2 regions of the Streptomyces sp. NPDC048411 genome follow, and region 1 is predicted to be linked to the other one. Evidence: riboswitches for the same ligand, from Rfam matches in the RefSeq annotation. Region 1 holds a riboswitch; the other holds the start of a gene.
What was found. A riboswitch is a leader RNA that binds a small molecule or an ion and turns the genes downstream of it on or off. The one in region 1 is predicted to bind ZMP and ZTP.

Region 1 (10,444 bases):
GGGGACAAGTCTTCCCCCGCTGGACACTGTTCCTCTCCGGGCGGCGAGTTCCACGGCTACTGCTCTTGCTGCCGGCCTGGTTGTGCGCGGTCGGCCTGTCGGTGTACGGAGTCGTCCTGCTGATCACGGCCCCGCTCATCGGCATCGGAGTGCTGCCGAAGCTGGAGCCGTCCGGTGCGTTCACCACCAGTTCCGGGATCACCTGGATGGTCGCGTTCGGCGGGCTGGCCTTTGGCGGTCTGGGCTTTGGCCTCATCGCGGCCGCCCGTTCCTACTCCGCCCGGACCCGCCCCGCCTGCGCCAATGCCGCCACTCCAGTACCGACACCGTCAGCAGGGCGATCGAGCTCCGTCAGCCCGCCGGCGTGATCACGATCTACGGCTGGAGTATTAGTAGGCATCCTTTGGCCTGCTGGACGTATTGGCAGGCGAACGGCCCGGCTGGAGGGAACGCGCCGCGAACCTCGCCAACGACGTCGCCGCCGTCCACGCCTCCCAGTCCGCGGTCACGCATGCGGCGGCGAAGCTCCACACGGCCGAAGCGGTGGCCGGTGGCCAGGAAGAGATCGTCCAGTTCGAGGTCCCACTAGGCGGTGGCGTGCTCGACGATCACCTTGGGAGGCTGCCCCGCCGCTGTCACTACCTGCGGTGGTGTCACACGTTCGAGGGGCGGTCTCCGTGAGACCGCCCCTGCACGTTCAAAGCCCCGCTAACACTCCCGCCACCCGGTGAAACCCACAGGTCAGACACCGAATTCCTGCTGGAGTACTAGGCGAGGGCGACAAGGAGCATCACGCCTGCGATCGCGCCCGGACGCGGCCGGGTCACGGGCTGGTTCCGAGGGTGGTCATTTGCCGAACCGGCGACAGCGCGATCGGGATCCACACACAGGCCAGGAACGCGGCCGAGGCTCCCAGGGCCCACCGGATACCACTGGCCGTGGCCAGAGCACCAGTTGTTGCGGCGCCAAGCGCGACAGCGCCGGTGAAGAGCACGCGCATGGTGCCGTTGACACGGGCCATGAGGCTGGCAGGGGTGACTTGCTGCCGGAAAGTCATCATCAGGACGGAGTCGAAGCCGACTTTGAGCATGACCAGCGCCCACCCGACAGCTGCAATGGGGCCGGGCACAGGTCGGCCGAGCAGAGGGATGGCGATAGCCAGTGGTGCGACCGCGATCCCGACGAGCAGGACCGCTCGACCTGCGCCGAGCTTGTCGGCCAGCCTGACGGCTGTCACGGCGCCAATCAGGCCGCCGACACCGCCAGTGCCGAGGAACATCCCCAGAGTCCTCTCACTCCATCCGAGCTCGGTCAGCGCGAGCACTGGGAGCAGCGTCATCACTCCGGCGATACCGATGTTGACCATGGAGCCGGCGATCACCACGGTGCGTAGGACAGGCTGGCGGGCGACGAACGTGACGCCCTCGCCGATCTCGTGCAGTAGGTGCCGTCGAGGGGCATCGCTGGCCGGACGCTCCCGCGTGGTGAGCGTGGACAACCACCCTGCGGACCACAGGTATCCCGCGGCCATGACGAGCAGCACCATGGGCGCGGTCAGCAGTCCGGCCGCCCACCCAGCCAACGGTGGACCCCCGATGAGCGCTGCCTGGGTGATCGTGGCCAAGCGCGCGTTGGTGCGCGCGAGCAGGGCACCGGGGGCTAGATCCTTGACGAAGCTCTGGGCGCCCAGGTCGAAGAACACCGTTGCCACGCCCTGAATCACCACGACTGCCAGCAGGTGGGTCATCGTCAAACGCCCGAACCGCGCGGCAACGGGCACGGTGATCAGCGCAGCCGCCCGCACCAGGTCCGCGCCGATCATGACCGGACGGCGCCGCACCCGGTCCAACCACGCACCGACCGGCAATCCAAGGATCACGAAGGGCAACGTCAGCGCGGTCTGCAACAGCGACGTCCCTTCTGCCCCCGCGTGCAGCATGGTGACCGCCGTCAACGGAACGGCCACCTGACCAATCTGGGCACCCCACAGCGCAACCCCGGACGCCGTGAGATACCGAGTGCGCTCCCGTGGAGCGGCCGCCGAACCCGCCGCGATTGTCTCAGTCATGGCAGGCAGCGTCCGGGAACTCATCACGCTCTTCAATGGATTCACGCTAGAGTGAATGCTCATGACGCCCACGCTCACCCTGGCCTTGGACACGGCTGATCTGAGCCATCTGCGCTGGGCCATCTCGCCGGCCTGGGAGCTGCTGGCATCCATCAGGACACTGACCCAGTCGGCAAGCCACGCGATCCACATGCCATGGCTGTCCGATCACCGCCACGACCCGCTCCTCACCGGACCTGGAACGGCCGCAGCCCGCGACCTCACCGCAGGCCCCCCGAGCCACCTTCCCGGGTTCCTTGCGCCCACCCCGCTCTCACCCCTGACCGCGCTCGACGACGAACTCGACGAGGTGCGCCGCACCCCGTCCGATGTCGTCCGCCGTGACTTGGCCGCAGTCTTCGGTGGCGATCTACCGGCCAGCTTGGCACCGATGCTGCGCGCGCCCCGACGCGAAATGGAGACGATCGTCGCTGACCTACGTCGCTACTGGCAGCGCGCCCTGGCCCCGACCTGGCCGAAGATCCAAGCCCTGCTCGAGTCCGATATCCACTACCGGGCCCGCTCCCTGACTGAGCGCGGACCTGCGGCGATGTTCGCCGACATCCACCCCGACCTCGCCTTCGATCAGGCCACCGGAACTCTACGGATCGTCAACCGACAGGCAGGTCTTGTCGATCCGCATCGCTCACTAGAGGGACGCGGCTTGGTCCTGGTGCCGTCGGCGTTCGCGTGGCCAAGGCTCTACGTCAAGACATCGGCGCCTTGGGTTCCCGTGATCCGCTACCCCGTCCGTGGCATCGGAACCCTGTGGGAATCACGCGCCGACACCTCCGACTTGGCCCCAGCGCTCGGCGCCACCCGAGCCATGCTCCTCAACCTCCTCGAAACCCCAGCCAGCACTTTGGAGCTCGCCAACCGAACCGGACTGGCTCCTGGCGGTGTATCCGCACAGCTGCACAAGCTCACCCAAGCCGGCCTCGTCGTACCCCACCGAACAGGACGAATCGTGCTCTACGCCAGAACAGTCAGAGGCGAAGCCCTGCTCCGCTGAGACGGGCCATGAAGATCTCGATCTACAGCTGGAGTACTAGCCCCTTCAGTCGTAGATCAGTACCGCCGCTGTAGTTTGCTCGGCTCTGTTCGGCGGGGGTCGTGGGGTGCCGGGTGCGGCTGAGCGGCTGTGGTTGCGTCGTCGGTGACAGGCGCGGGCGAGGCCTGGTGGTAGCGGCGCCAGCGTGACCAGTGCAGTCCGTGCCTGATCCGCTCCTTCGGTGCGGGCTGAGGGGCCATCACCTCAAGGAGTCGACGGACCTCGTAGGCGGTATAGGCGATCGGGGCGGTGCCATCGAGGCTGGTGGGACCTCGGAAGTCCCCCTCTCTGCCCCAGCGGCCTGTCGGGCCGGGGAGTGGCCTGTTCGCGTGCGGCGGCGGCCTGGGCGACCAGGAAGGCGGCGGCCAGTTGCGCCAGGGTGATGTGCCGGTACCAGCCGTGGAAGGAGCGCACCTCGTAGTCGGCCATCCCGGCCGCCGACTTGGCCAGCTTGATAGCTTCTTCCACCCGCCGGCGCGCCCCGGGCACCAGTACGAGCTCCTCCACCTCGGTCTCCTGCGGGCCCCAGGCCAGGTAGTAGTCCCGCTTGTCGGGTTCGGCCGGGCGGCGGCGGACGATCACCCACCGGGCCCAGGCACCCTCCCCGACCTCCGAATCGGGGTCCGGGATGCGGCGCACCCACCACTGCCAGGCGCGGGAGTCCAGTTGGCGCGGGCCGGCCGCGAGCTCGACCCAGTCCTGGTCGCCCGCGACGCGTTCGACCAGGCGGGCCAGGTGCCGCCAGCCCGGGCGCGGCAGCACCGTGTGGTCGGCCGGCACTTTGACGGCATAAGGCAGGCGGTGCCGCTCCAGGAAGGCACGGAAGGCCCCGTCGCGGCCGTAGACCTCGTCCGCGGCCACCCACACGCGCCCGGTCGGCAGGTCGGCAGGTCGGCAAGGATCCGCTCGATCATCTGCTCGGCCAGCCTGGGCTTGGTGGCGAAGCCCAGCTCATCGGGGACGTGCGCGGGCTGGAGGTCTGGGGCAGATCCGTGCTCAGCGTCGGCGGCGTAGCAGTCGGGTTCACCGAGACGGCCAACGCCTACACCCGGGCGGACGCGGCGACCCACCCCAAGCCGGGGAAGACGGCCGAGCAGCGCCCGCGGCCCACGGTCATCGACAAGGCCCCGAACTTCGACTCGATACCCGACATCAAGTGGGGCGACGACGACGGCGACGACATCCTGCGCGGTCTGATGGAGGGGATCCCGGAGATCGTCCGGGACGTCCTCCAGCCCCTGTGCAAGCACGTGTTCCGGGTCGGCAAGGTCGCGGACGTCCACCCCTTCCCGCAGCAGCACTACCTCAACTCCCTGTGCCACAGCTGGATGAGCGTCTCCATCACGGCGTCGCTGGGGGCGGACCAACTCACCCAGGCCGTTGGCGCCATCACCAACCACCAGCAGGCCGACTGGGAAGCCGCGATGCGGACCTTCTGCAGCGCCCTGTGGGGCGCGACGGCCTGGGGGCAGCAGCGGAACGGTTACCAGTGGGCGCAGACGGCCGGCTCCGGTCCAGGCACGCCCCGCGTGCCCACGGGCAGCGAGCCGGTGCTGGCCGTACTGAAGGACACGGCCGACAACATCGCCACTATCCTGCGCGAGTACGCGGAAGCTGCCGTCGACCTGAACCGCGATGTCGCGGACGAGCTCCACCGCGCCATGTGGAAGGCCGCCAAGGAGATCATCGAGGACCTGGCCAAGCCCAAGGACCCCAAGAGCATTCTCAGCACCGTCACGTCCGTCATCGGCAAGGGTGCGGGCCTGGTCCTGTCGTTCGACGTCAAGACCGTGCTGAACATCGACACGGCCAAGCTGAACGGGATCGTCGACACGTACACCGGCATTCTGGCGGGTCTGACCACCCGCATGGAGGCGCTGAAGGAGCCGCTGGACGAGGCGTACCTGAGCGCCCCCAAGTTCGAGGCCGGCGTCGCCCGTGCGCAGGGCTTCGGCGCCCGGGCCCTGGAGGAGTTCAAGGACTCGCAGGTCTGGCTGAAGGTCGACTCGAACGGCAACTACGACCTGAACCTCGCCGCCAACGAGTACATGGCGGACGGCCATACCCTGGACAAGCACGTCGGCAAGACGGACGAGCAGCTCGCGCAGCGCCTGCGCGACCAGCAGTCGAACGGCCCGACGCAGGCCTGGCCGTATGGCAAGCCCATGCCAAGCGGCTCCTCGGCCTTCCCGAACTACCAGCGCGCGGAGGAGCTGACCGAGTACACCCTCAACAAGAACAAGGCCGCCATCGAGGCGTGGATCAAGGGCCCACCGCCGGCGTCCGACGGCGACGTCAAGTCGTTCTACGCGACGGCGCCCAACGGCGAGACCAGTGGCCGCAGCGTGAGCAAGCAGCCGGTGGACCCGAACGACCCGCTGTCCGGGTACAAGCAGGGCGGCCTGAACGCCAAGGCGTACGACGTGAACGGCATCGACACGCGAATCCGGTACGACAGCAGCCGCACCCCACCGTTCACCGTCATGACGTCGATGCCCTCCAAGTCCTAGCGCCCCGCCGAGAAAGGCCAGCACCACATGTCCGTCGATCAGGCGTCCTGGGAAGCCGCAGTACGCCACCTGTACGAGGACGCGTACCCGTACGACGCCACGGGCCCGCGTCGCCACGAGGACTGGATCCTCGACGTCCTCGCGCTGATGGCCCGGGCCGTCCCGGACCCTCGGGGCTGGGCCGGTCTCGACGACGCGGCGCAGAGCCCGGAGCGCGAGGGATTCCCCACGTACCCGTTCGCCGTCCACTCCCCGGAGTACGTCGCGCAGCGCCTCCACGAGATCAACCAGGCCAGCGCCGAGAACCTGCTGCTGGCCCTCACGGACGACTGCTGCACCCTGTCCAACTTGGAGCGCTTCACAGAGAGCGAGGCGGAGCTACGGGCGATGGCGCGCACGATCCTCGCGCGTTACGGGGACGAGGCCACCTATCACACCAACGTCAGCAGGCCCGGCCCTGTGCCTGGCACGCTCGACTTCACGACGCCGAACTGGGGGTACAGCCTGCTGAGCGTTTACACGGAGGACTACGGTCTGGTCGTCGTCACGGACACCGAGGTGGGCATGTTCTGGAACTTCTCCGACTACTGATCCGCCTGCGGACCCGGCTGCCGATCCGAATGCCGATCCGAATGAGCGCAGCTCCTGACCAGGTGATTTGAGAGGATTCCCCCGTGCTGACCCGTTCCGCTTCCTATCCCGACCGGGAGACCGCCCAATGGGCCACCCAGCAGGTGGTGACCGCCAACGAGCAGGCCGTCCACCGCTGGCTCGCCCAGGGCACCCGGGCACGCCTCACCATCGAGGCCGCCTGGCCCTCCCGCGAGGATCCCGTGGGCCGGGTCCAGCTGGAGGCCGACCTGCTGGCCGGGCAGGGGCCCGTCGATGTCCGCGCGGCGCGCGTGGTGTTGCGCCGCGAACCGTCGAGCCCGCACGGCTTCGTCGTCCACACGACCGTCCCGTTCTACCTGTAGGGGCCGCACGCACATGTCCATGAAGCCCCTCGAACACGACCGCCGGTACGGCGAGCTGGACCAGGTGATGCGCGCGTACCTGGGGCAGCCGGCCGACGACACCCCGGAGCGGCGCAGCCGCGCGCTGGACGCGTACCTCCGTCGCACCTGGCACACCCGCCCCTCGGCCATCGCGGAGGCGGAGCGCCAGCTGCGCGAGTACAGCCGCAACCCTCCGGGCCGCATCCGGCACGGCCTGGGCGAGTTCTACGCGATCCCGGACACCGGGATGCCCCAGTCGGAGATCGGCGGCTGGCTGATGGTGCTGGCCGACCACCTGAAGAAGAGCATCGAGGAAGGCGACGTCCCGGAACCGTCGTCCCCGCAGACTCACTGGGAGTGGCACGCACGCTTCCCGGAGACCGCGCAGCTGCTCGGGGGCTGGTTCTCGCAGGACATCGTCGACGAGTTCCCCGACCACGACGCGGCCGCCGCCGACTACGCGGCCACCACCGACCCCCAACTGGTCGCACGCCTCGTGGGCGAACTCCACGAGTTGCTCACCCTCCCCCTGGACGAGGGGGACTACGCCTTGGCAGCCGCCGAACTCGGCATGGAGGTAGGCCCGCCCGAGCCGTTCTCCTACGGCGCCTGGTTCCAGTCGCTGGCGACGACGCTGTCCAGCATCTGATCCAGCCCCCTGACCTGTGGCTTTCCCGAGGCGAAGCGGGCGCTACCAGTTGGCTGCCGCACGGCGCCCCGCGTTACGGGACACATGGAGGGCGCGAGCGCGCATGGAAAGGGGCGGGGTGATCCCCTTTGTCCAGCTCCACCGGAGCATCGGGAGGATCGCAGGTGGGATGGATGGCATGAGCGAGCACACCGGTAAGTACTCGATCATTCCAGGGCTGGGCGGTTGGTGCGCGGGTGAACCACCTCCGCCAGGGTGGCCGCGGATGTGATCACGCGCAGGTCGTCGGTGCGGGCCAGGGCGAGCCAGGTGGCGACCGTGCGGTCACACAGGACGGCGGACGGATTGACCGGGGCGGACGGTCACCGCCGCGATCTCGGTCTCTGCTGGTGCAGGGACGATGCCGGGGGCCACCAGTTCCGCCCAGACCGTTTTCCCGACTCCGGCCGGACGGTTGTCCACACCCCAGCGGTCTGCCACCGGCAGGACCGTACGGCCGAGCCGGTGACGGACGCCGGATCCCGGGGTGCGGGATCCGGCGGACATCACGCGGTCAGGTCACGCCACCGGCAGACCCGGCGCCGGATACGCGTCCATCAGGGCCTTCACCTCGCCGCGCACCTTCTCGACGGCGGACTCGTCGCCCGTGCGGGCCGCCTCGACGACGCGGTCGATCCACTCCGCGACCGTGCCCATCTCGGAGGCGGGGATCCCGCGGGAGGTCAGGGCCGGGGTGCCCATGCGGATGCCGGACGGGTCGAAGGGCTTGCGAGGGTCGTACGGAACGGCGTTGTAGTTGACGACGATGCCGGCCCGGTCCAGGGCCTTCGCCGCGATCTTGCCGGGTACGTCCTTGCCGGTGAGGTCGATCAGCAAGAGGTGGTTGTCCGTGCCGCCGGAGACCAGGTCGAAGCCGCGGGAAGCCAACTCCACACCCAGGGCGCGGGCGTTGGCGACGACCTGGTGGGCGTAGTCGCCGAAGCCGGGGGTCGCGGCCTCCTTGAGGGCCACCGCGATCGCCGCCGTGGTCTGGTTGTGCGGGCCGCCCTGGAGGCCGGGGAAGACGGCGCGGTCGATGGCGCGCGCGTGCTCCGCCCGGCTCAGCAGCATCGCGCCGCGCGGACCGCGCAGGGTCTTGTGGGTGGTGGTGGAGACCACGTCGGCGTACGGGGCGGGCGAGGGGTGGGCGCCGCCCGCGATCAGGCCCGCGATGTGGGCGATGTCGGCGACCAGGACGGCACCGACCTCGTGGGCGATCTCGGCGAAGCCGGCGAAGTCGATCGTCCGGGGTACGGCCGTACCGCCGCAGAAGATCAGCTTGGGGCGCTCGGCGCGGGCCAGGTCGCGGACCTCGTCCAGGTCGATGCGGCCGGTGTCGCGGCGGACGCCGTACTGCACACCGCGGAACCAGGTGCCGGTCGCGGAGACGCCCCAGCCGTGTGTGAGGTGGCCGCCCATCGGCAGCGACATGCCGAGCACGGTGTCGCCGGGCTGCAGGAAAGCCAGGTACACCGCGAGGTTGGCGGGCGATCCGGAGTACGGCTGCACATTGGCGTGGTCCATGCCGAAGAGGGAGGTGGCCCGTTCGACGGCCACCGTCTCCACCTGGTCGATGATCTGCTGGCCCTCGTAGTACCGCTTGCCGGGGTAGCCCTCGGAGTACTTGTTCTGGAGCACTGTGCCGGAGGCCTCCAGCACGGCTGCGGAGACGTAGTTCTCACTGGGGATCAGGCGAAGGGTGTCGGCCTGGAGCTGCTCCTCCGCGGTGACGAGGGCGGCGAGCTCCGGGTCGGTGGCGGTGAGTGCGGGGCGGCGGTTCTCGGGTGTCGTCACGGGATCCTCCCGGGTCTGGCGCATGGCTGCGGCGTGGACCCGGATTGCCCAGGCGGACGGCTCTCCGGCGGTAACGCCTCCAGGCAGGCCCGGAGTGTGCCGCTTCCTCGTGGTCGGTTCCACGGATCACCCCTGCCGGGATGCGCGCCAGTCGCGGCGCCTCTCAGTCTACTGACGGGGGCGGCCCGGGGAGCTGTGTGATGGGCCGTTCGTGGATGTTTCACCCCGATTGACACCCTTCGTGGCCGCGAGGATGGCGGGAGGGCCGGGCGCGGTCAGGGGTGCCGCGCCGGCGGGCGCACGCCCGGGACATCGCCATCGCCGCGGAGATCGCCGCCGACCGGCCCGCGGCGGGCAGGCGGCTGCCGCCGTCCGGGAGTCCGGGCGGTTCCCGGACGGAGCTCGTGATCAGCAACGACGCCCCGAGCGGCGTCGAGATCCTCTACACCGGTCCGGTCACGGCCGCGTCTCACTCAAGGGGTGCGGCAGCTGTCGGCAGTACACCTCGGAGGGCAGCGGGTCGTCGCTCGCCTGCAAGTCCGGCGGCAGGAACTATCCGGAGGCGCGGTTGCGGCTTCCTGCGGGCGAGTACCACTTCCTGTACAAGCACGGCACGGGTGCGAGCGTGGCCGTCCACAGCTACTCGTCCGGGTCGCGGATCAAACCCGGCTACACGTATACGAGTTGTACGTACGTCGTCGAGAGCTCGTACGGGCTGGCTGCCCTCCCTGACCAATCCCGTCAGCCTTGCGCCAGCGGGTTCTTCTCGGTGATCCCTGCGGACTGCGTGGTCACTGGGTCCCCTTTCCGTTTCGGCCGGCATCCTGCGCACCGGCGCGTCCTCAGGTTCTCCTGCGGTCCGGCGGAGCAGTCCCGTTCGCGAGGCAATGGCCCCTTTCCGGACAGACACGCGCGGACAACCGGTCAAAGACGGCCGGAGCAGTACCCTCCCGGCTGCACGCATTTCCGGACTTTCACCTCGAAATGCCCTTCGCACGGCTCCTCTTGACAGTTTCTTGGTGAACGCATGCCCCTTACGTAAAGGGTTCCTCGCCAGAGTGGCGGCTTACATGTGCACATCATCCGGCACATGCTCCACACGCGAAGAACCACATCGCAGGGGGTTTCATGAGAACCAGTCGTGCCAGACGTCGCGCCGGGCTGAGCATGGCAGCGACACTGCCGCTGCTCGCCGGTGCACTCGCCCTCGGCATACCGTCCGCCAGCGCGGACTCCGCACCCGCCGGCCGCGATGCTCTGCAGGGCACCAAGCCGGTCTGGGCCACGGCCAAGGCCGAC
Region 2 (10,444 bases), on a different contig from region 1:
AGCCCGAGGGCCGGCACATCCTGGAGTGACCGGGCTGCGGCTCCGGCCGGCCGAGTTGAACCACAGCGGTCGTGGGCGTGCGGCCGGCGACAACCCTGAGGCGGCAGTCCCGCAGGATGCTCCGGTCCCGGCCATCCGCTGCGATCACCCCACTCACCGTGCGATCCGCGCGCGGGCGCGCCACGGGTCGAGGGGCGGCCCCGGAGCGGCCAGTGGCGGAGGCCACAACTGCCTCCGGGGTGCCCGGACGCTCTCAGCCGGCCCGTCTCGTGCTCAACCCGTCCCGCATCCCACTCGGCAGACACCCCAGGTGGCCTTCCTCGCAAGGCTGTTGAGGCGATCAGATGCCGTCGCCGCGGTCAGCGGCCGACCTGGACCACAGGTGGCCTCCCGGCGAGGCACGTCCCGGCCTCCTCGCGGACCCCGCACGTTGTCGGTGCCCCCGGTTAGCCTCTGTGGGGTGTCCTCACGTATCACCGATCCCGAGCAGCTCAAGGAGCTCCTCGGGATCCCCTTCACTCCGGAGCAGACGGCCTGCATCACCGCGCCGCCCGCCCCGCAGGTGATCGTGGCCGGAGCCGGGTCGGGGAAGACCACGGTGATGGCGGCGCGCGTGGTGTGGCTGGTGGGGACCGGGCAGGTCGCCCCGGAGCAGGTACTCGGGCTCACGTTCACGAACAAGGCTGCGGGCGAGCTCGCCGAGCGCGTCCGCAAGGCACTCGTCGCCGCCGGGGTCACCGACCCGGACGCCATCGACCCGGACAACCCGCCGGGCGAGCCCAGCATCTCCACGTACCACGCCTTCGCCGGACGGCTCCTCACCGAGCACGGGCTGCGCATAGGACTCGAACCCACCACCCGCCTCCTCGCCGACGCCACCCGCTACCAGCTCGCCGCCCGCGTGCTGCGCGAGGCCCCGGGCCCGTACCCGGCACTGACCAGGTCGTTCCCCACGCTTGTCAGCGATCTGCTGGCACTCGACGCCGAGCTGGCCGAGCATCTCGTACGCCCCGAGCAGCTCGCGGAGTACGACACCGAACTCCTTCGCGCGCTCGCAACGGCCCGGCTCACCAACGCCGAGCTGCGCAAGATCCCGGAGACCGCCGAGGCCCGCCGCGAACTCCTCTCACTGACCCGGCGCTACCGCGACGCCAAGCGCAGCCGCGACCTCCTCGACTTCGGCGACCAGATCGCCCTCTCCGCCGAGCTGGCCCTCACCCGCCCCGAGGTCGGCGCGATCCTGCGCGACGAGTACCGGGTCGTCCTGCTCGACGAGTACCAGGACACCTCCGTCGCCCAGCGCCTGCTCCTCTCCGCCCTCTTCGGCAGCGGCCCCGACGGCACCGCGTCCGGGCACCCCGTCACCGCCGTCGGCGACCCCTGCCAGGCGATCTACGGCTGGCGCGGTGCCTCCGTCGCGAACCTCGACGACTTCCCGCACCACTTCCCGCACACCGACGGCGCCCCCGCCACCCGCTACTCCCTCAGTGAGAACCGCCGCAGCGGCGGCCGCCTGCTGCACCTCGCCAACGGACTCGCCGAGCCGCTGCGCGCCATGCACGAGGGCGTCGAAGCGCTGCGCCCCGCCCTGGGCGCCGAACGCGACGGCATCGTCCGCTGCGCCCTGCTGCGCACCCACACCGAAGAGATCGACTGGCTCGCCGGCTCGATCGCCCATCTCGTACGGACCGGGAAGGAACCCGGCGAGATCGCCGTGCTGTGCCGTACGGCGGGCGACTTCCCGGAGATCCAGGCCGCGCTCGTCGCCCGCGACATCCCCGTCGAGGTCGTCGGCCTCTCGGGGCTGCTGCACCTGCCCGAGGTCGCCGACCTCGTCGCAGTCTGCGAAGTCCTCCAGGACCCCGGCGCCAACGCCTCCCTGGTCCGGCTGCTCACCGGGCCCCGCTGGCGGATCGGCCCCCGCGACCTGGCCCTCCTCGGACGCCGCGCCCGCCTCCTCGTCCACCGCGCGGCTCATGCGGACGACGACGACTTCGATCCCGACCGCCGGCTCGCCGAGGCGGTCGAAGGCATCGACCCGGCCGAGGTGATCTCGCTCGCCGACGCCCTCGACACCTTCCTCGAATCGAGCGGTACGGAGGACGACGGGCTGCCGTTCTCCGCCGAGGCACGCGTCCGCTTCGCCCGCCTCGCCACCGAACTGCGCGAGCTGCGCCGCTCGCTGGCCGACCCGCTCATGGACGTCCTGCACCGGGTCCTCGCCACCACCGGTCTCGAAGTCGAGCTCTCCGCGTCGCCGCACGCGCTGGCCGCCCGCCGCCGCGAGACCCTCGCCAACTTCCTGGACGTCGCGGCCCGCTTCGCCGCAGTCGACGGCGAGGCTACGCTGCTGGCCTTCCTCGGCTTCCTGCGCACGGCCGTCCAGTACGAGAAGGGCCTGGACAACGCACTGCCCGGCGGCGAGAACACCGTCAAGATTCTCACCGCCCACAAGTCCAAGGGCCTGGAGTGGGACGTTGTCGCCGTGCCCGGCCTGGTCACCGGACAGTTCCCCAGCGGACAGTCCCGTGACGCCTGGACCTCCCAGCCCAAGGTCCTTCCGCACGCCCTGCGCGGCGACGCACCCACCCTGCCCGTCATCCACTCCTGGGACGCCAAGGGGCTGGGGGGCTTCAAGGAGGAGATGAAGGAGCACCAGCACACCGAGGAACTCCGGCTCGGCTACGTCACCTTCACCCGGCCGCGCAGCCTGCTGCTCGGCTCCGGCCACTGGTGGGGGCCGTCCCAGAAGAAGCCGCGCGGCCCGTCGGACTTCCTGCGGGCGCTCTACGAGCACTGCGCGGCCGGACACGGCGAGATCGAGGCATGGGCGGACGAGCCTGCCGAGGACGAGGAGAACCCGGCCCTTGCGGAGGCGGCCGCCGACCACCCCTGGCCGCTCCCGCTGGACGACACGGCGCTGGCCCGCCGCCGGGCGGCCGCGGAGACGGTGCTGGCCCACCTGCAGACACTGGCGGGGGAGTCGGCGGCGGGTGCGGCGCCGGGGGCGTACCCCGTGGCACCGGACGACCAGCGGTATGCCGATGACGAGCCGTACCCGGACGACGAGGCGTACCCGGACGAGGCCGCGGCCTGGGACTCCCTGTCGAGCGAACCTCCCGCGGACCCCGCCCCCCACGTCCCCGCCGCCCGCACCCCCTCACGGCTCACCCCGGAGGAGACCCGCACCCTCGCCTCCTGGGACCGGGACCTCGATGCGCTCGCCGGTGAGCTGCGCCGCGCCCGCACCACCGTGCGCGAGGTCCTGGTGCCCGCCTCGCTCTCCGCCACGCAGCTGCTGAGGCTCGCCGACGACCCCGACGGCTTCGCCCAGGAGCTGGCCCGGCCCATGCCGCGGCCGCCCGCGCCCGCGGCCCGCCGGGGCACCAGGTTCCACGCCTGGGTGGAGGCCCGCTTCGAGGAGCTGCCGCTGCCCATGCTCGGCCCCGACGAGCTGCCCGGCGGCGACGGGAGCGACATCGACATTGCGGACGAGGCCGACCTCGCCGCACTCAAGGAGGCCTTCGAGCGCACCCCGTACGCCCACCGCACCCCGTATCGCGTCGAGACACCGTTCCAGATCACGCTCGCGGGCCGCGTGGTCCGGGGCCGGATCGACGCCGTGTACCGCACGGAAGATGCGGACGGGGTCACCTACGAGATCGTCGACTGGAAGACGACCCGTCACACCCCCCACGGCCACGAAGACACCTCGCCCGTCCGCACGGCCGACCCGCTGCAGCTGGCCGTCTACCGCCTGGCCTGGGCCGAACTGCACGACGTGCCGCTCGACTCCGTCACCACCACGTTCCTTTTCGTCCGCACCGGAGAGGCCGTCCACCCCACCGATCTCCCCGGCCGGGCCGAGCTCGAACAAATCCTGCGGGACGAGCCACCTCCCGCAGGCCGATAGGCTCAAGACCATGAGCGACACCCCGGACAGCGCCGTCCGTACGTATATCGAACAGCACCGCACAGCCTTCCTCGACGACCTTGCCGAGTGGCTGCGCATCCCCTCCGTATCCGCCCAGCCGCAGCACGAGGAAGACGTACGGCGCAGCGCCGAGTGGCTGTCCGCCAAGCTCAAGGAGACCGGCTTCCCGGTCACGGAGGTCTGGGAGACGCCGGGCGCCCCCGCCGTCTTCGCCGAGTGGCCCTCCGAGGACCCGGACGCCCCGACCGTCCTCGTCTACGGCCACCACGACGTGCAGCCCGCCGCCCGGGAGGACGGCTGGGACACCGAGCCGTTCAAACCGGTGATCCGGGACGGCCGGATGTACGGCCGCGGCGCCGCCGACGACAAGGGCCAGGTGTTCTTCCACACCCTCGGCGTCCGGGCCCACCTCGCCGCCACCGGCCGCACCACTCCCGCCGTCCACCTCAAGCTCCTCGTCGAGGGCGAGGAGGAGTCCGGCTCCCCGCACTTCCGCGCCCTGGTCGAGCAGCAGGCCGCGCGCCTCGCCGCCGACGCCGTGATCGTCTCCGACACCGGCATGTGGGACGAGACGACCCCGACGGTATGCACCGGCATGCGCGGTCTCGCCGAGTGCGAGATCGAGCTCCACGGCCCCGAGCAGGACATCCACTCCGGATCGTTCGGCGGCGCCGTCCCCAACCCGGCGACCGCTGTGGCCCGCCTCGTCGCCGCGCTGCACGACGCGGACGGCCGGGTCGCGATCCCCGGTTTCTACGACGGCGTGACGGAACTCACCGATGCCGAGCGCGCCCTCTTCGCCGAGCTCCCCTTCGACGAGGCCGGCTGGCTGCGTACCGCCAAGTCGCAGGCCGCGACGGGCGAGGCCGGCTACTCCACGCTGGAGCGCATCTGGGCGCGCCCCACGGCCGAGGTCAACGGCATCGGTGGCGGCTACCAGGGCGCCGGGAGCAAGACCATCATTCCGTCCTCCGCCCTTGTGAAGATCAGCTTCCGGCTGGTCGCGGGCCAGGACCCCGACCACGTCCAACAGGCCGTCCGGGCCTGGGCGCAGGCTCAGTTCCCGGCCGGCATCCGCCACCGGATCACCTTCGCCCCCGCCACCCGCCCGTGCCTGACTCCGCTGGACCACCCCGCCCTGCAGGCGGTGGCCCGCGCCATGGGACGGGCCTTCGGCCAGAAGATTCTCTTCACCCGCGAAGGAGGCTCGGGGCCCGCCGCCGACCTGCAGGACGTGCTCGGCGCCCCCGTTCTTTTCCTGGGCATCTCCGTACCGTCCGACGGCTGGCACGCCCCCAACGAGAAGGTGGAGCTGGACCTCCTGCTCAAGGGCGTGCAGACAACTGCCCACCTCTGGGGCGAACTGTCCGCCGCACTCCGCTGAATCCTCTGAACACCCGATCCGTCCCGGGGAGTAGGAAGCACCTGTGAGCACCTTCGACAACGCCACCACGGACCGGCCCATCGGTCTCACCGCGCCCAGCGGCATCGACCGCGCCGCGCACCACCGCCTCGACGAGGCCTGGCTCTCCGCCGCCTGGAGCCACCCGACCACCCGGGTCTTCGTGGTCTCCGGCGGGCAGGTGCTGATCGACGACACCGCAGACGGCGGCACGGAGATCGTCATGACCCCGGCCTTCGAGGCCCCGGTCACCGAGACCCACCGCTACTTCCTCGGCACCGACGTGGACGGCGTCAGCTACTTCGCGCTCCAGAAGGACTCACTGCCCGGCCGCATGGATCAGCCGGCCCGCCCGGCCGGGCTGCGTGAGGCCGGACTGCTTCTCGGCCCGCGCGACGCGGGGCTGATGGCGCACGCGGTGGCGCTGGAGAACTGGCAGCGGCTGCACCGCTTCTGCTCCCGCTGCGGTGAACGCACCGTCATCGCGGCGGCCGGCCACATCCGCCGCTGCCAGGCCTGCGGCGCCGAGCACTACCCGCGCACCGACCCGGCGGTGATCATGCTGGTGACGGACGACCAGGACCGCGCCCTGCTGGGCCGTCAGGTGCACTGGCCGGAGGGCAGGTTCTCGACGCTCGCGGGCTTCGTCGAGCCCGGGGAGTCGATCGAGCAGTCCGTCGCCCGCGAGGTGTTCGAGGAGGCGGGTGTCACGGTCGGCGAGGTCGAGTACATCGCCAGCCAGCCCTGGCCCTTCCCGTCCAGCCTGATGCTGGGCTTCATGGCGCGGGCCACGTCGTCGGAGATCAACGTCGACGGCGAGGAGATCGAGGAGGCGCGCTGGTTCTCCCGCGAGGACCTGACGGCGGCCTTCGAATCGGGCGAGATCCTGCCCCCGTTCGGCATCTCGATCGCGGCTCGTCTGATCGAGCTCTGGTACGGCAAACCGCTCCCGAAGCCGGGCAGCGTGGGCTGACGCACAGTGCGGGGCGGGCGACGGGGCACGCGCGGCCGGGTCGTCCGCCCGTCACTGCCGCCTGATTCCTCCCCCAGGGCGCTCTGTCCGTTAATCTGGCCCTGGGCCGTGACTGGCGCTGAGGTGGAGCACCACCGGGGAGCGGTCCGACGGAAACTCTCGACAACCGTCGATGCCGTGCGCCTGGGCGATTCATCGTGATCCTCGTGATCCTTAGTGACGCTCAGGAGTGAAGCGTGGCCCAGACACAGACAGCCCGTCCGATGGACGGCACCGCCCTTGCCCGCCGCATCATCGAGACCAGCGCCGCGACGGCGGCGGAACTCCGGCTGCGCACCGGGAAGGCGCCCTGCCTGGCGACCGTGCTGGTCGGCGACGACCCGGCGTCCGTGACCTACGTCCGGATGAAGCGCCGCCGCTGCGAAAGCGCGGGCATCGCGTCACGGCACGTGGCCCTTCCCGCCACCTCCACCACACAGGACGTGGTCGACGCGGTCACCGCACTGTCGAACGACCCCGATGTGCACGGCATCCTGTTGCAGCATCCCGTGGGTCCCCACATCGACGAGCGCGCCGCCTTTGAAGCGATCGACCCGGCCAAGGACGTCGACGGGGTCACCATGCACTCGTTCGCGGCGATGAGTTTCGGCCTTCCCGGCTTCGTCTCCTGCACACCCGGCGGCATCATGCGCCTGCTCGACGCGTACGAGGTCGACCTCGCGGGAAAGCACGCGGTCGTCGTGGGCCGCAGCGCCATCCTGGGCAAGCCCGCCGGAATGCTGCTGCTCGGCCGGGACGCCACCGTGACGTACTGTCACTCACGGACGGCCGACCTCCCGTCGATCGTCCAGCAGGCGGACGTGCTGCTGGCCGCGGTCGGCAAGCCGCGCTTCATCGCCGGTGCGGACATCAAGCCGGGTGCGGTGGTGCTCGACGCCGGATACAACGACGGCAACGTCGGCGATGTCGACTTCGAGACCGCCGCCGAGCGGGCACGGCTGATCACTCCGGTCCCGGGCGGCGTCGGACCGATGACCATCGCGGTCCTTCTCGAACAGACAGTGGCCGCGGCCGCCCTGCAGCTCGGGGCCGCGGCGTGAGCTGACGCCCGGTTGCCCGGCAGAAAAACGGCTGCCGGCTCGCGGGCACGGACACGCCCGCCGCCTTCCGGCGGACCGGAAGGCGGCGGGTGTGTCTGCAAGGCGCGTTGGTGCGGGCGTTCCGCTGCCGCGAGGCGCGGGAATCGCTCGCCCAGTGTGCCCGAAGCAGACGTTCTGGGCCGATGATCTCTACCCGTGGCCCGCATCGACCCTGCTGGGAGATCGCGGGCACCTGACCCGCATGGAGTCGACCACGACGATCGACGACAGCCGAGCGGCCAGACCTGCCGTCAGACCGCGAGGGCCTGCTTCACCTGGGCCAGGCTCGGGTTCGTCATGACGATGTTCTCGCCACCATTGGGGGGAACCACCAGCACGGTCGGGACGGTCTGGTTGCCCCCGTTGGCCTTCTCGACGAAGGCCGCGGACGCCGGGTCCTGCTCGATGTTGATCTCGTTGTACGTGATGCCCTCGCGGTCCATCTGGCCCTTGAGCCGACGGCAGTAGCCGCACCACGTGGTGCTGTACATCGTCACAGTGCCCGGCATGTTTTCGCGCTCCTCTGTCTTGTTCGTCTCACTCACGACTGCGGAAAAGCCGCCCATGCGGTTCCCCGCAGGGAGTGGAACGTACGTGACCTGGTCACCATTCCCGCCGCCGACTCCGCATTAGTACGACGGATGCTGCCCCCCTGTGGACAACTTCCGCGTCCGCCTCTCCCGACCTGGCAGCATGGCGGGGTGACAGCAGCAACGCATTCCTCTCTTTTCCCGCAGGTCCCCGAGTCGGCGGACGCCGTGCTCGACGGGCTGGACCCCGAGCAGCGCGAGGTCGCCCTGGCCCTGCACGGCCCGGTGTGCGTGCTGGCCGGAGCCGGTACGGGCAAGACGCGAGCGATCACGCACCGCATCGCGTACGGGGTGCGCGCCGGAATACTCCAGCCGACCAGTGTGCTGGCCGTCACGTTCACCAACCGGGCCGCGGGCGAGATGCGGGGCCGGCTCCGCCAGCTCGGCGCCGCCGGGGTGCAGGCGCGGACCTTCCACTCCGCCGCCCTGCGCCAGCTCCAGTACTTCTGGCCGAAAGCAGTCGGTGGTGAGCTGCCGAGGCTGGTGGAGCGCAAGGTCCAGCTGGTCGCCGAGGCCGCCGCCCGCTGCCGCATCCGGCTCGACCGCAACGAGCTGCGGGACGTCACCAGCGAGATCGAGTGGGCGAAGGTCACGCAGACCGTGCCCGCCGACTATCCGGCCGTGGTCGCCAAGTCCCAGCGCGACGCCCCGCGCGACACCGCCGAGATCTCCCAGATCTACGCGATGTACGAGCAGCTGAAGCGCGACCGCTCGGTGATCGACTTCGAGGACGTGCTGCTCCTCACCGTCGCCATCCTCCAGGACCGTCATGACATCGCCGACCATGTCCGCCGCCAGTACCAGCACTTCGTGGTCGACGAGTACCAGGACGTCAGCCCGCTCCAGCAGCGCTTGCTCGACCTCTGGCTGGGCGACCGGGACAACCTGTGCGTCGTCGGGGACGCCAGCCAGACGATCTACTCCTTCACCGGGGCCACCCCCGAGCACCTGCTGAACTTCCGCACCCGCCACCCGAACGCGACCGTGGTCAAGCTGGTCAGGGACTACCGTTCCACGCCCCAGGTGGTCCACCTGGCCAACGGCCTGCTCGGCCAGGCCCGTGGCCGCGCCGCCGAGCACCGGCTCGAACTCGTCTCGCAGCGGGAGAAGGGCCCCGAGCCGGCCTACACGGAGTACGGGGACGAGCCCGCGGAGGCGGAGGGCACCGCCCGCCGGATCCGCGATCTGATCGCCTCCGGCGTCCCGGCCGGGGAGATCGCCGTGCTCTACCGGGTCAACTCCCAGTCCGAGGTCTACGAGCAGGCCCTCTCCGACGCGGGCGTGCCCTACCAGTTGCGCGGCGCCGAGCGCTTCTTCGAGCGCGCGGAGGTGCGGGAAGCGGGCGTCGCCCTGCGCGGTGCGGCGCGCGCCGGGGGGAACGACTCCTTGCTCGACGACGCGGACGGGCTGCCCTCCCAGGTGCGGGCCGTGCTCTCCACCAAGGGGTGGACCATGGAGCCGCCCGCGGGCTCCGGCGCGATGCGCGACCGCTGGGAGTCCCTCGCCGCGCTGGTCCGGCTGGCCGAGGACCTCGAACAGGCCAAGCCGGGGGCGACGCTTTCCGATCTGGTGGCGGAGCTGGACGAGCGGGCTGCAGCCCAGCACGCCCCGGCGGTCCAGGGAGTCACGCTGGCCTCGCTGCACTCGGCGAAGGGCCTGGAGTGGGACGCCGTGTTCCTGGTCGGGCTGACCGAGGGCATGATGCCGATCACGTACGCCAGGACGGATGAGCAGATCGAGGAGGAGCGCCGCCTGCTGTACGTCGGTGTCACCCGGGCGCGTTTCCATCTCTCGCTGTCATGGTCGCTGTCCCGGTCGCCGGGCAGCCGCGGCGGGCGGCACCCGAGCCGCTTCCTGAACGGAGTGCGTACCGGCTCGGCGGCGCTCAGCGGGCGTGGCACGGTTGGCGGCGGAGGCATCGAGCGCCCCGCGGTGATCAAGCGCAGGCGTCGTGGCCTCGCGCTGTGCCGGGTCTGCGGCAAGACACTCACGGACGCCGGCGAGATGAAGCTGATGCGCTGTGAGGACTGCCCCTCCGACATGGATGAGGCGCTGTACGAGCGGCTGCGCGACTGGCGGGCGGACCGGGCGAAGGAGATCGGCCAGCCCGCCTACTGTGTGTTCACCGACAAGACGTTGATGGCGATCGCGGAGGCGGTGCCGGGCAGCGAGGGCGAACTGGCGGGAATCTCCGGGGTCGGTGTCCGGAAGATGGACCGGTTCGGAGCCGCCGTGCTGGCCATTTGTGCAGGTGAGGACGCGGTCGAGGGGCTTGAGGGAGACGACGGGGAGGCGTGAGAAAAACTCGTCGAAAAAATAGTTTGCGCCCGCCCCAGTCATCACCATAGGTTCTTAACCACGGGAACAGCGGCTTCTGTGAAGCCCTGATCCTGTGCTGTACTTATC

Region 2: linked by a shared signal. The riboswitch ahead of AB0915_RS28220 (bifunctional 5,10-methylenetetrahydrofolate dehydrogenase/5,10-methenyltetrahydrofolate cyclohydrolase) and the one ahead of glyA (serine hydroxymethyltransferase) in region 1 are both predicted to bind ZMP and ZTP.

Annotation. Positions count from the first base shown of each region.
Region 1 covers NZ_JBEZKL010000005.1:60,843-71,286, reverse strand. The annotation lists gene AB0915_RS03470 (hypothetical protein) at 1-368, shown strand, start outside; gene AB0915_RS03465 (hypothetical protein) at 421-681, shown strand; gene AB0915_RS03460 (MFS transporter) at 824-2,131, opposite strand; gene AB0915_RS03455 (DUF5937 family protein) at 2,130-3,119, shown strand; gene AB0915_RS03450 (hypothetical protein) at 3,363-4,019, opposite strand; gene AB0915_RS03445 (RNase A-like domain-containing protein) at 4,121-5,668, shown strand; gene AB0915_RS03440 (hypothetical protein) at 5,696-6,259, shown strand; gene AB0915_RS03435 (RNase A-like domain-containing protein) at 6,343-6,642, shown strand; gene AB0915_RS03430 (contact-dependent growth inhibition system immunity protein) at 6,656-7,312, shown strand; partial or broken gene AB0915_RS03425 (DNA-binding protein) at 7,522-7,650, opposite strand; gene AB0915_RS03420 (hypothetical protein) at 7,637-7,792, opposite strand; gene glyA (serine hydroxymethyltransferase) at 7,871-9,145, opposite strand; ZMP/ZTP riboswitch at 9,185-9,310, opposite strand; partial or broken gene AB0915_RS03410 (hypothetical protein) at 9,439-9,918, shown strand; gene AB0915_RS03405 (S53 family peptidase) at 10,274-10,444, shown strand, end outside.
Region 2 covers NZ_JBEZKL010000101.1:1,497-11,940, reverse strand. The annotation lists gene AB0915_RS28240 (ATP-dependent DNA helicase) at 1-29, shown strand, start outside; gene AB0915_RS28235 (UvrD-helicase domain-containing protein) at 461-3,913, shown strand; gene AB0915_RS28230 (dipeptidase) at 3,924-5,318, shown strand; gene nudC (NAD(+) diphosphatase) at 5,362-6,309, shown strand; ZMP/ZTP riboswitch at 6,408-6,505, shown strand; gene AB0915_RS28220 (bifunctional 5,10-methylenetetrahydrofolate dehydrogenase/5,10-methenyltetrahydrofolate cyclohydrolase) at 6,546-7,409, shown strand; gene AB0915_RS28215 (glutaredoxin domain-containing protein) at 7,700-7,957, opposite strand; gene AB0915_RS28210 (ATP-dependent DNA helicase UvrD2) at 8,090-10,336, shown strand.